3 regions of the Marinilactibacillus sp. Marseille-P9653 genome follow, and region 2 is predicted to be linked to each of the others. Evidence: predicted binding sites of a transcription regulator. Region 2 holds the regulator's gene; each other region holds the start of a gene.
What was found. The regulator Rex, encoded in region 2, represses fermentation and respiration genes when NADH is low (regulators of the CRP and FNR family bind a similar motif). The targets are predictions, from matches to a motif close to TTGTGAANTANTTCACAA.

Region 1 (3,523 bases), 1.3 Mb from region 2:
GCGCTAATGATTCCGTTATTAGAAGCTGTTCATTACCATAGAGAGCAGCGCAGAGAAATTAGAGAACCAGTCGATCCAGCAGAATCTATTAGAACAGAAGAAGATTAAAAAAGCTGAAAATGGTGTGTTTAACTTTACTCAAAAAGTTCGTTAAACATCATTTTCAGCTTCTTTATTATAATTAATCTATTCTCCTGAGCCTAAGACGTCGATTCCGTCTGGAAGAGCAAGTGGATTTTCTGGATCAATTCGGTCGTAGAACATAACACCATTCAAATGATCGATTTCGTGCTGAACCACAATAGCTGGGAACCCTCTTAATCGTTCTTTATGTTTTTCACCATCCAAATCAACATATTCAACAGTTATGCGTTTATGTCTTGGAACAAAACCTTCAACTTCTCTATCAACAGATAAACAGCCTTCGCCATCAGGAAGACAAGTCTGTTGAACTGAATGACTCACGATTCTTGGGTTGATCATGATTCTACTAAATTCGGGTTCGTCTGATTCTTCATCAGCTGCTGGTAAATAAACAGCTAAAAGTTGACTAGAGACATTCACTTGGGGAGCAGCGATACCTACACCAGCTCTTAATTCATATTTTTCTGCAATTTCAGGGTCTTGACTGTTGATCAGAAACTGTAACAGTTCATTAGCTAACTGTTTTATGTCTTCTGACAAAGGGAAATCTACTTTTTTTGCGATTTTACGTAAAGTAGGGTGACCTTCCCTGATAACATCTTTCATTGTAATCAATTGAATACACTCCTTCATTCAGCATTCTTCTACTCTGAGAGTTAGCTTCACCATTTTAACAGTTTTATTAAAGAAATGCACGTCACAATAGACTCTTTAGCAGTTGAAATATTAGAGCAAACAGTAAATTAATCATTGGATGATATAGTGAATAAAATCACAAATGAAAGCGATTGAAACTGTTGAAAAACACGTCTTGGATATTCATTAATATTATATAACAGTTTAAAAGACTGTATTACTATCGTTAACACTAATTAATGGTATTTAAAATCGCGGAATAAAAACACATCGATAGTGTTTGTTTTCACAAAAAGCTTTATAACCTTGTTCTATCAACGTTTTTAGACATATTCTCAGAGTCAATGACTTGCAAAATGGAGTGATGCATGGTAAATTTAACGAGGAATCGAGAAAAATGATACAGTTGATTTCAGCTGTTTCAACTAATAAAAAGTTTAACTAAAAGAGAGGAATGTATAGTCTATGGCAAAGCAACCAGTTGATTACGAAGCATTACTAAGTTCAATCGAAGCTTCGTTTCCGATGGTTCAGATTCTTGATAAAGATGGTAAAGTCGTAAATGAAGACATTATGCCTGATTTATCAGATGATGAGTTAGTAGAATTAATGGAGAGAATGGTGTGGTCACGTGTGTTACATGATCGCTCTATGGCTTTAGCACGTCAAGGACGTTTAGGATTTTACGCTCCAACTATGGGACAAGAAGCTTCTCAATTAGCAAGTCACTTCGCATTCAAGAAACAAGATTGGCTATATCCAGGTTACCGTGATGTTCCGCAATTGATCCAACACGGTTTACCATTATCACAAGCATTCTTGTGGTCAAGAGGTAATGTTGAAGGAAACAACTATCCAGAAGGTCTTAACGCAATTCCACCTCAAATTATCATTGGTGCACAATATATCCAAGCAATGGGTAACGCAGTTGGACAAAAATTTGCTGGAAAAGAAGACGAAGTTACTTTCACTTATACTGGTGATGGCGGTTCTTCACAAGGTGATGTTTACGAAGGTATGAACTTTGCTGGACGTTACAAAGCCCCAGTAGTATTTTATATCCAAAACAACGGCTATGCGATTTCTACTCCACGTGAGAAACAATCTGCAGCAAATGCATTAGCTCAAAAAGCAGCAGCAGCAGGTATTCCTGGTATCCAAGTTGATGGAATGGATCCGTTAGCAGTATACGCTGTTTCTAAACAAGCACGTGACTGGGCAGCGGCTGGTAATGGTCCTGTTCTTATTGAAACAATCACTTCACGTTTCGGACCACACTCAACTTCTGGGGATGATCCAACTCGTTACCGTGAACAAGAATCATTCGATTACTGGGAACAACGTGATCCACTGATCCGTTTCCGTAACTTCTTAACTGAAAAAGGTCTATGGACTGAAGAACGTGAAGAAGAATTGATTGAAAAAACTAGAGAAGAAGTTAAACAAGCTGCTAAAGAAGCAGATCAAGCTCCAAAAATGAAAATCTCTAAATTCTTAGAAAGTATGTTTGATGCTCCAGGTCAAAACATTACTGAACAGATTGAGAAATACCAAGCAAAGGAGAGTAAATAAGCATGGCGAATCTAACAATGATTCAAGCAATCACTGAAGCTTTAGATCAAGAATTAGCTCGTGATGAAAAAGTCTTGATTTTCGGAGAAGATGTTGGTAAAAACGGAGGAGTTTTCCGTGCGACTCAAGGTCTTTACGATAAACATGGTGAAGAAAGAGTTAACGATACGCCTCTTGCTGAGTCAGGTATCGGTGGTATGGCATTTGGTTTAGCTGTACAAGGTTTCCGTCCAGTGATGGAAATTCAATTCTTTGGTTTCGTATTCGAAGTAATGGATTCAGTTGTAGGACAAATCGCTCGTACGCGTTACCGTATGGGTGGAAACATGAACATGCCAGTGGTTGTTCGTTCTCCATTCGGTGGAGGGGTTCACACTCCTGAAATGCATGCTGATTCACTTGAAGGATTAATGGCTCAATCTCCTGGATTGAAAGTTGTTATTCCTTCTAACCCTTACGACGCTAAAGGACTTTTAACTTCAGCAATTCGTGAAAACGATCCTGTAGTATTCCTTGAGCATATGAAACTTTATCGTTCATTCCGAGATGAAGTACCTGAAGAACAGTATACTGTTCCAATCGGTAAAGCAGCTGTTGCAAAAGAAGGTACTGACGTAACAGTTGTAGCTTATGGTTACATGGTTCGTGAAGCACTTAAAGCAGCTGAAAAACTTGAAAAAGATGGCGTTTCTGTAGAAGTAGTAGATCTACGTACAGTTTCACCAATCGATTACGAAACAGTCGTAGCATCAGTTGAAAAAACGGGTCGTATGGTTATGGTTCAAGAAGCTCAACGTCAAGCTGGCGTGGGTAACACTGTAATTTCTGAAGTATCTCAACGTTCTGTACTTTCACTTGAAGCACCAATTGGATTTGTATCTGCACCTGATACAATTTATCCATTTGGTCAAGCTGAAAATACTTGGTTACCAAGTGCTGACGATATTTCTGAAGCAATCAATGAAGCTGTAAACTTTTAATTAAATCAATCAGATCGGTATTTTAAGCATTGATCTATCAACAAAAGGAGAAAAACTAGTTCAGTATCTCGAGCATCTGTATTGTTTTTTCTTCCTATTGTTGTATGTATTGATCAACGTAGTTAGAAAACAGATGATTGAATAATCATAAACGAGAAGGGAAGAGCGCAAACATGGCTTTTACATTTAAA
Region 2 (3,523 bases):
GATTTCACTTTCATAACCGTAGCCATTTTGTTGTTTGAAGGATTCTTGCATGATGTCATAGCGTTTGAGTAGTTCCTGATATTGCCCTTGATCTTCTAGGAGACTAGGATCACTCATTTTGGCTTCTAATTGACGCATTTCTTTTTCGAGTTGAATGACAGACTCAAAGACGGTCAGCATTTCTTCCCATATAGTTCTAGTCGACTCTAAGCCGGTATGTTGATCTAGATAACCGATAGTCAAATCTCTTTTTTTGTTCATGCGTCCAGCATCGGGCTCTTCTTGTCCAGCTATAATATGAAGTAAAGTCGATTTTCCTGCACCATTTCTTCCAACTAGTCCGACTCGGGCAGCTTCTTTGATTTCTAGAGTAACGTCATCGAACAAAATCTCTGCACCGAAGTGACGTGCAACTTTCTGAGTTTGTAATAAAATCATTTAAATTCCTCATTTTGAATTATTAGGTCTTTTTATCTCTACATACTAAGTGCTTTTCCGTATAAGTGTAGCATATCTAAAGAATGATATACAGGTAACAGAATAGGAGAAATACAAAAAACTTTTTATGTAATCGGTTACCTTGGATAGTTAAAATAATAGGCCGAATTGTCCATTATACAGATGTTTTTTCACAAACTACTTGGAAAGTTTGTTAGTGATTAAAGTTAACGTAGCTACAAACGCTTATTTTATGGTCATATTAACTTTCATTTTCCGATTTACATGCTATAATAACTAGTGAAACATCTCTTACACTTGTGAAATCTGATTCATAAAATCAACTTAAATAGGATTAACCTTTCAATCAGAAAAGGCAATTAAACCATAAAGGAGAAAAAGCATGGTAGAAAAGAAGATTCCTAAAGCAACTGCAAGAAGGTTACCCCTTTATTATCGTTATTTACGCTTTCTCCACGAAGCCGGGAAGAGCCGAGTATCCTCAGCAAAATTGAGTGAGGCCGTAAAAGTAGATAGTGCTACAATCAGAAGAGACTTTTCATACTTTGGAGCGTTAGGTAAAAGAGGGTATGGATACGATGTCGAAGCACTGATGAACTTTTTTAGTAAGACGCTCAATCAAGACCGCCTGACAAATGTCGCTTTAATCGGCGTAGGGAATCTTGGACAAGCGCTATTGAACTATAACTTCAGACGTAGCAATAATACAAGAATTAGTGCTGGCTTTGATGTGAATAAAGAACTGATTGGTACGGTTCATCAAGGCGTACCTGTCTATCATATCGATGAGATGGTAGAACAACTTGATTTACAACAGATAGATGTTGCCATACTGACGGTCCCTTCAGAAATCGCCCAAGAAATGGCGAACAAATTAGTTGAAGGCGGCGTAAAAGGAATTATGAACTTTACTCCAATTCGAGTAAATGTACCGGATAATATCCGAGTACATAATGTCGATTTGACCAATGAGCTTCAAACATTGATTTATTTTATCAACTATTATCAAGAGCTAGATGAGGCTGAAGATGAAGTCGTGATTGATGAAGATACAGGAGAGCTTTTTGTCGAAGAAGATTAAAGAGCTAATCAAAAAAACTGCAGGCTATTCGTTCAAACACTTGAACGAGCAGCTTGCAGTTTTTTAAACTTTGTAATTTTTTTTGATTTTATAGTAGACCTGTACTAAACGCGTACCTTGTACAAAGTCTCGGGTAGCTAAAAGAACGAATAGTATGGGGAAAAAATCCCAGCCATCTCTTTGGACAGAATTGATGGTTACATAAATCAAAGCGGCAAACATAGCATATTTCAAAAAGATATAAGTGAGTAATTGTTTAGTTGTCATTAAAAAATCCTTTCATAAAGCATGTTCCTTATACGAAAAATATTTGAAGTATAGCGAATGTATTCATTAAACTATGAGCGATAATAGGTGTCCAGATATTTTTGGTTTTATAGTATAGCCAAGAAAAGACCAGTCCCATAACGGAGTAAACCAGCATTCTACCATCAAAGTGAATGAAAGCGAAGGCTAAAGAACTAATGACTGCAGCCCCAATACCACCAATTTTTCCAATACTCAGACCAAATAAGACTTTTCGAAAAACAAATTCTTCCATAATAGGGCCCGCGATGGAAACAATTACAATGAAATAAGGATAACGCTTGATGATTTCAAGGATTCCTTGGGTGTTTTGTGAGGTGATAGGTGTTCCTAAAAAACTCACTTCAATAAGTGTAGCGATATACTGGGAAACAACTGCGATCACGAATCCTACGACTCCCCAGATCATAACTTCAGATTTTTGTATGCTGAAGGTTTTTTCGAACAAAAGATCGAATCGATTTTTTCTATCCAGGTAAATGATAAGCCCAGCACCTAAACTAAATAAAAGGATATTCGACCAGATTCCACCAGCAGGCTGTAGAGAAGCAGGTAATAACTGATTAGATAATACCGTTAACAATTGAATCATAATGTAAGTCAGTACGATTTGTAGTCCGGTTTTCTTTTTGTTTTGTATGTCCATGTGACTCATCCTCGCTCTATCATAACGTTCAGTCAATGCTGACAATACTAGTAACTTAACATAAAAGCCAAGCGTATTCCAGATGAGATTTTTAATCGATTTTTTAACATCAAAAGGCTTGCAAGAAATCCTCGTTTTGAATATACTAAGTATTGGAGTTAGCACTCGGACGCTTAGAGTGCTAACACGAATCTAATCAACTAAAAAAATATCGGAGGGATAACACCATGTTAAAACCTTTAGGAAATCGTGTTCTTCTAGAAGTCATCAAAGAAGAAGAAAAAACTGTAAGTGGACTTGTTTTACCGGAATCGGCAAAAGAAAAGCCACAAACAGCGAAAGTTGTAGCAGTAGGTAATGGTAAGGTACTGGAAGACGGTAGACGTGCAGAAGTCGACGTAGCTGTTGGAGAAAAAGTTATTTTTGAAAAGTACGCAGGCTCTGAAGTGAAATACGAAGGTAAAGACTACCTAGTGCTTAAAGATACAGACATCATTGCTGTAGTAGAATAGTTTTCACAGTTGTAAAGCATTCGTGTCAATAAGGTCAAAATCAAATTTATTATATACAATCAAAAATCGAATAAAAATTTTACTAAGAGGTGAATGGAAACCATGGCTAAAGATATCAAATTTTCTGAAGACGCACGTGCAGCTATGCTACGTGGAGTTGACAAATTAGCAAATACAGTAAAAGTAACATTAGGACCCAAAGGAAGAAACGTTATTTTAGATAAAGCTTTCGGTGCTCCTCAAATCACTAACGATGGTGTAACGATCGCTAAAGAAATCGAACTTGAAGATCAGTTTGAAAATATGGGTGCTCAACTAGTAGCCGAAGTTGCTAGTAAAACAAACGATATTGCTGGTGACGGTACAACTACAGCAACCGTTTTGACTCAAGCTATTGTAAACGAAGGAATGAAAAACGTAACGGCTGGCGCAAATCCAGTAGGAATCCGTCGCGGAATCGAAATGGCCACAAGAAAAGCTGTTGAAGCCCTACATGAAGCTTCTACTAAAGTTGAAGGT
Region 3 (3,523 bases), 1.5 Mb from region 2:
AAAATAATCGGACCAGTTGTCAAATCCGTTATAGTCAAAACGACAGATAGAACAATCAAATTTGTTATTAAACCGACGATTATGGGAATCAGTAAAGAGCAGTCTGCTTTATTAACGTATCTGAGAACGCATTTCAAACATGCCAAATAAACAATGGCTACTGACGAGTAGTGCTAAGGAGATCATACAATGAATCGGATCAATCTGATTGCGTTAGGTGTTTTGAATATAGAAAAAGCAAGAACCTTTTATAAAGGACTAGGGTTTCAGTGTTATGATGACTCGCCAGACGCTCCAATTATCTTTTTTAATAATCAAGGTACAAAGTTGGAATTATTTCCATTAGAACAATTGGCTACAGATATTGCTGGAGATGAACCTATGAAGATTAACAGAGAGGGATTCAATGGAATAACATTGGCAATGAATGCAAAGAAAAAAGAGGAAGTTGACGACGTCATGGAACGTGCACGCTCTTTGGGTGCTGAAATTGTTAAAGAACCAGTCATTGTTTCTTGGGGAGGATATAGCGGCTACTTTAGAGATTTAGACGGTTATTACTGGGAAGTGGCTTATGCAGATGCATGGGCATTTGATGATCAAAATATGCTCGTTATTGACGAGTGACAGTAAATAATGTGCAAAATTAAGTGAATCGTTTTCAATGTTGCTCCTTTTGTATCAGTGGTTAAATCGTATTTGTAAATGAAAATTTATAAGGTGCATCGATTGCGTCATAATGACAGTCTATAGTTACAACCTGACTATTTACCAGGTCAATTTTCTGAAGCAATAGATACTAAATCTAAATAGTCAATCTGGGCATTTATAGCATTACTACTAAGCATGGTTTTAATTTCAATAGCTAGGTTGTTAGGATCTAACACAGTGAAAATGTCTAAAGCTGAAAGTAGAGTATAACCAATATAAATGGGAAAGAGAGTGCTGCCCAGCGCTCTCTGTTTTTGCTTTTAATTATTCTATGTAAAAAATTATTAAAACCTTTTATATTATTTCATGGTGGATTTGTAGTCTTTATAAAAGAATATCTAAGTAACTATAATTACAATAAAAGTGAATATTTTGTTCACAACTACATGGTGAAAAGACGATTCCTTGTGCTATGCTCTTCTTAAATAAGAAAAGAGGTTAAAAGATGAAAAAGCTAGTGGTCAGTATTATGACATCGGCATTACTATTGGTTGGGATTAATTGGAATACAGATAGCATAGTTGAAGCTCAGACAGCTCCATCGATTTATACAAGTCAGTCAGCAGTATCTAAAGTCGTCAAACCTAAAACAGTTGCAAGTAGTACTAAAGTAGCTACTAGTTCCAAAACCAAAGAACCAATGAAAGTGAACTACTCAACGCTTATGCAGTCTTCTGGTTGGCAGTCAAAAGTAAATAACGGTAAAACCTCAGGTGCAGTCGGAAAAGGTAAGAGACTAGAGGCGATTAAGATCGAACTTTCTAACCCTGAATTTAAGGGAGGCATTACTTATCAGACCAATGTACAGTCAAAAGGCTGGTTAGGTTGGAAATCTAATGGACAGGTTAGTGGTACACAGGGAGAATCGAAGAGATTAGAAGCTATCAAGGTCAAGCTCACGGGTGAAATGGAGAAAAAATATGATGTGTACTACCGCGTTCACTCTGAAACATTTGGTTGGCAAGGTTGGGCTAAAAATGGGGAAGCTGCTGGAACGGTAGGCTTTGGGTTCAGACTTGAAGGAATCGAAGTCAAGCTAGTCAAAAAAGGAAATAAAGCTCCTGGAACAATCAACAATATATTTAGAGATGGTAATAAAAAGTACGTCGATGCTAAAGGAAAAGGATTGATAAAAGGATCTAACAATAAAATTTATCATATACCAAACTCTCAATACTATAAAGCGACGACAAAACCGAAAGCCATGTTTACCACAGAAGTTCAAGCTATAAAAGCAGGCTATAGACCAGCAAAATAACTCGTTAAAAAAGAGGCTTTTATAAGTCTCTTTTTTTGTTTTGTTAAGAACAAAGTTGTTTGAGGAGGTTTCTTTTATGAAGAAAGTCTGTTAACGATTGAAATCCCTGAAGGGAAATACGAATTAAAAGTTTATAGTCCAAAAGTATTTCGTGATGACCTGAACAACATTGATTTAACTTCTCAAAAGATGCTTATTCCAAATGGAACATAAAAAGAACCATCAGAATTTGTATAAAGTATCTACTATTATTCAATTAGAAGATAGTAGATGCTTTTTTCATCTTGTAGATAAACGATTATGCCAATGATAAAGAGAAGTTTTTTCTTAATTGTAAAAGCAAATCCTATCTTAAAATATAGAGTGAAAATGAAAACGAATTCTCTGAAAGTATTTTGAAAATACTATTTTCAATTTGTTCTATTGGTGGTAAAATACCAACATAGTGAAATGTTGAACAAAAGGGATGGGTTATAATGGATGCCAATTATCAAGGGTTATTTTATTCAATAGAAACAAGTATCGAAAAGAAAAAGCAATTATTTGAGAAAAGTTTTTCTCGTTATATCGTAAGAGCCATGCTAGCCACACTTTTTCTAACACTCGGAACGGCGATTGCAGTAATCACCGCCCAGTCTGCAGAAAAAGTAGCACACGGTTCTGGGAAATTTTTGTATTCATTTATGTTCAGTTGGTCACTTGTTATGATCATCTATATGAATGCGGAGTTAGGAACATCAAATATGATGTATACAACGATTGGCGTTCACCGCAAGTTGCTTACATTCAAAAAAGCCGGAATGATCTTATTTGCTTGCATGCTCTTTAATTTAATTGGAGGTATCTTAGCAAGTTATCTTGTTTCTTTAACTTCAACTTTTCAAGATCTCCCACCAGATCATTTCTTGTTTACTGCAATAGAACATAAACTCGAAAAAACACCGCTTCAAGTATTCACAGAAGGGATCTTTGCCAACATCATCGTAAATACAGCAGTGTACTGTACAATTCGTATGAAGGATGATGCTGGAAAAGTCATGGCTATGATTTTTATTATCTTTATCTTTGCATTTTTAGGATTCGAGCACGTCATTGCCAACTTCTCATCCTTCCCACTGGCTTATTTTGCTTCAGGTGGAGCAATAGCTGGAATGACGAGTACCGCTTTGGCGACGAACTTATTTTTTGCAGCGTTAGGTAACTATGTAGGTGGCGGTCTAGTAATCGGTTTAGTCTATTCTTGGTTGAACAGAGGCGATCATGTTTATCTAGACTAAGATGGATGAATACACCTCATATAATGAAATGCTTTAAAACACTGGAGTGTAGTTTGGAAAGTATTTTCTTTTATATTCTTCTTAATAGTATGGTATTTTTAGAGTATATATTATTATACAAACGGAGGATATTTAATGATCAATTTAAAAGAAATGGCATACGAAAAGTTAGAACCAGAAATTGAAAAAATCTTTGATCAGCAAAACGAAGATACATTTGATCAAGTTCCGGAACGGAACGCCGAGAAAATCGTTATAGGTGCTTACAACGGAAAAG

Region 1: a site for Rex is predicted at 1,055-1,072, ahead of pdhA (pyruvate dehydrogenase (acetyl-transferring) E1 component subunit alpha). Genes of this name have one in related genera too.
Region 3: a site for Rex is predicted at 2,413-2,430, ahead of LG377_RS09945 (formate/nitrite transporter family protein). Genes of this name have one in related genera too.

Annotation. Positions count from the first base shown of each region.
Region 1 covers NZ_CAKAKH010000001.1:1,780,882-1,784,404, reverse strand. Annotated here, with positions in the region: gene LG377_RS08705 (DUF1576 domain-containing protein) at 1-108, shown strand, start outside; gene def (peptide deformylase) at 187-759, opposite strand; gene pdhA (pyruvate dehydrogenase (acetyl-transferring) E1 component subunit alpha) at 1,246-2,352, shown strand; gene LG377_RS08690 (alpha-ketoacid dehydrogenase subunit beta) at 2,355-3,332, shown strand; gene LG377_RS08685 (2-oxo acid dehydrogenase subunit E2) at 3,506-3,523, shown strand, end outside.
Region 2 covers NZ_CAKAKH010000001.1:521,929-525,451, forward strand. Annotated here, with positions in the region: gene LG377_RS02605 (ABC-F family ATP-binding cassette domain-containing protein) at 1-438, opposite strand, end outside; gene LG377_RS02610 (redox-sensing transcriptional repressor Rex) at 842-1,540, shown strand; gene LG377_RS02615 (DUF4305 domain-containing protein) at 1,604-1,807, opposite strand; gene LG377_RS02620 (CPBP family intramembrane glutamic endopeptidase) at 1,836-2,492, opposite strand; gene groES (co-chaperone GroES) at 2,720-3,004, shown strand; gene groL (chaperonin GroEL) at 3,107-3,523, shown strand, end outside.
Region 3 covers NZ_CAKAKH010000001.1:2,034,539-2,038,061, reverse strand. Annotated here, with positions in the region: gene LG377_RS09960 (hypothetical protein) at 1-150, shown strand, start outside; gene LG377_RS09955 (VOC family protein) at 190-627, shown strand; gene LG377_RS09950 (hypothetical protein) at 1,157-1,969, shown strand; gene LG377_RS09945 (formate/nitrite transporter family protein) at 2,446-3,246, shown strand; gene LG377_RS09940 (GNAT family N-acetyltransferase) at 3,382-3,523, shown strand, end outside.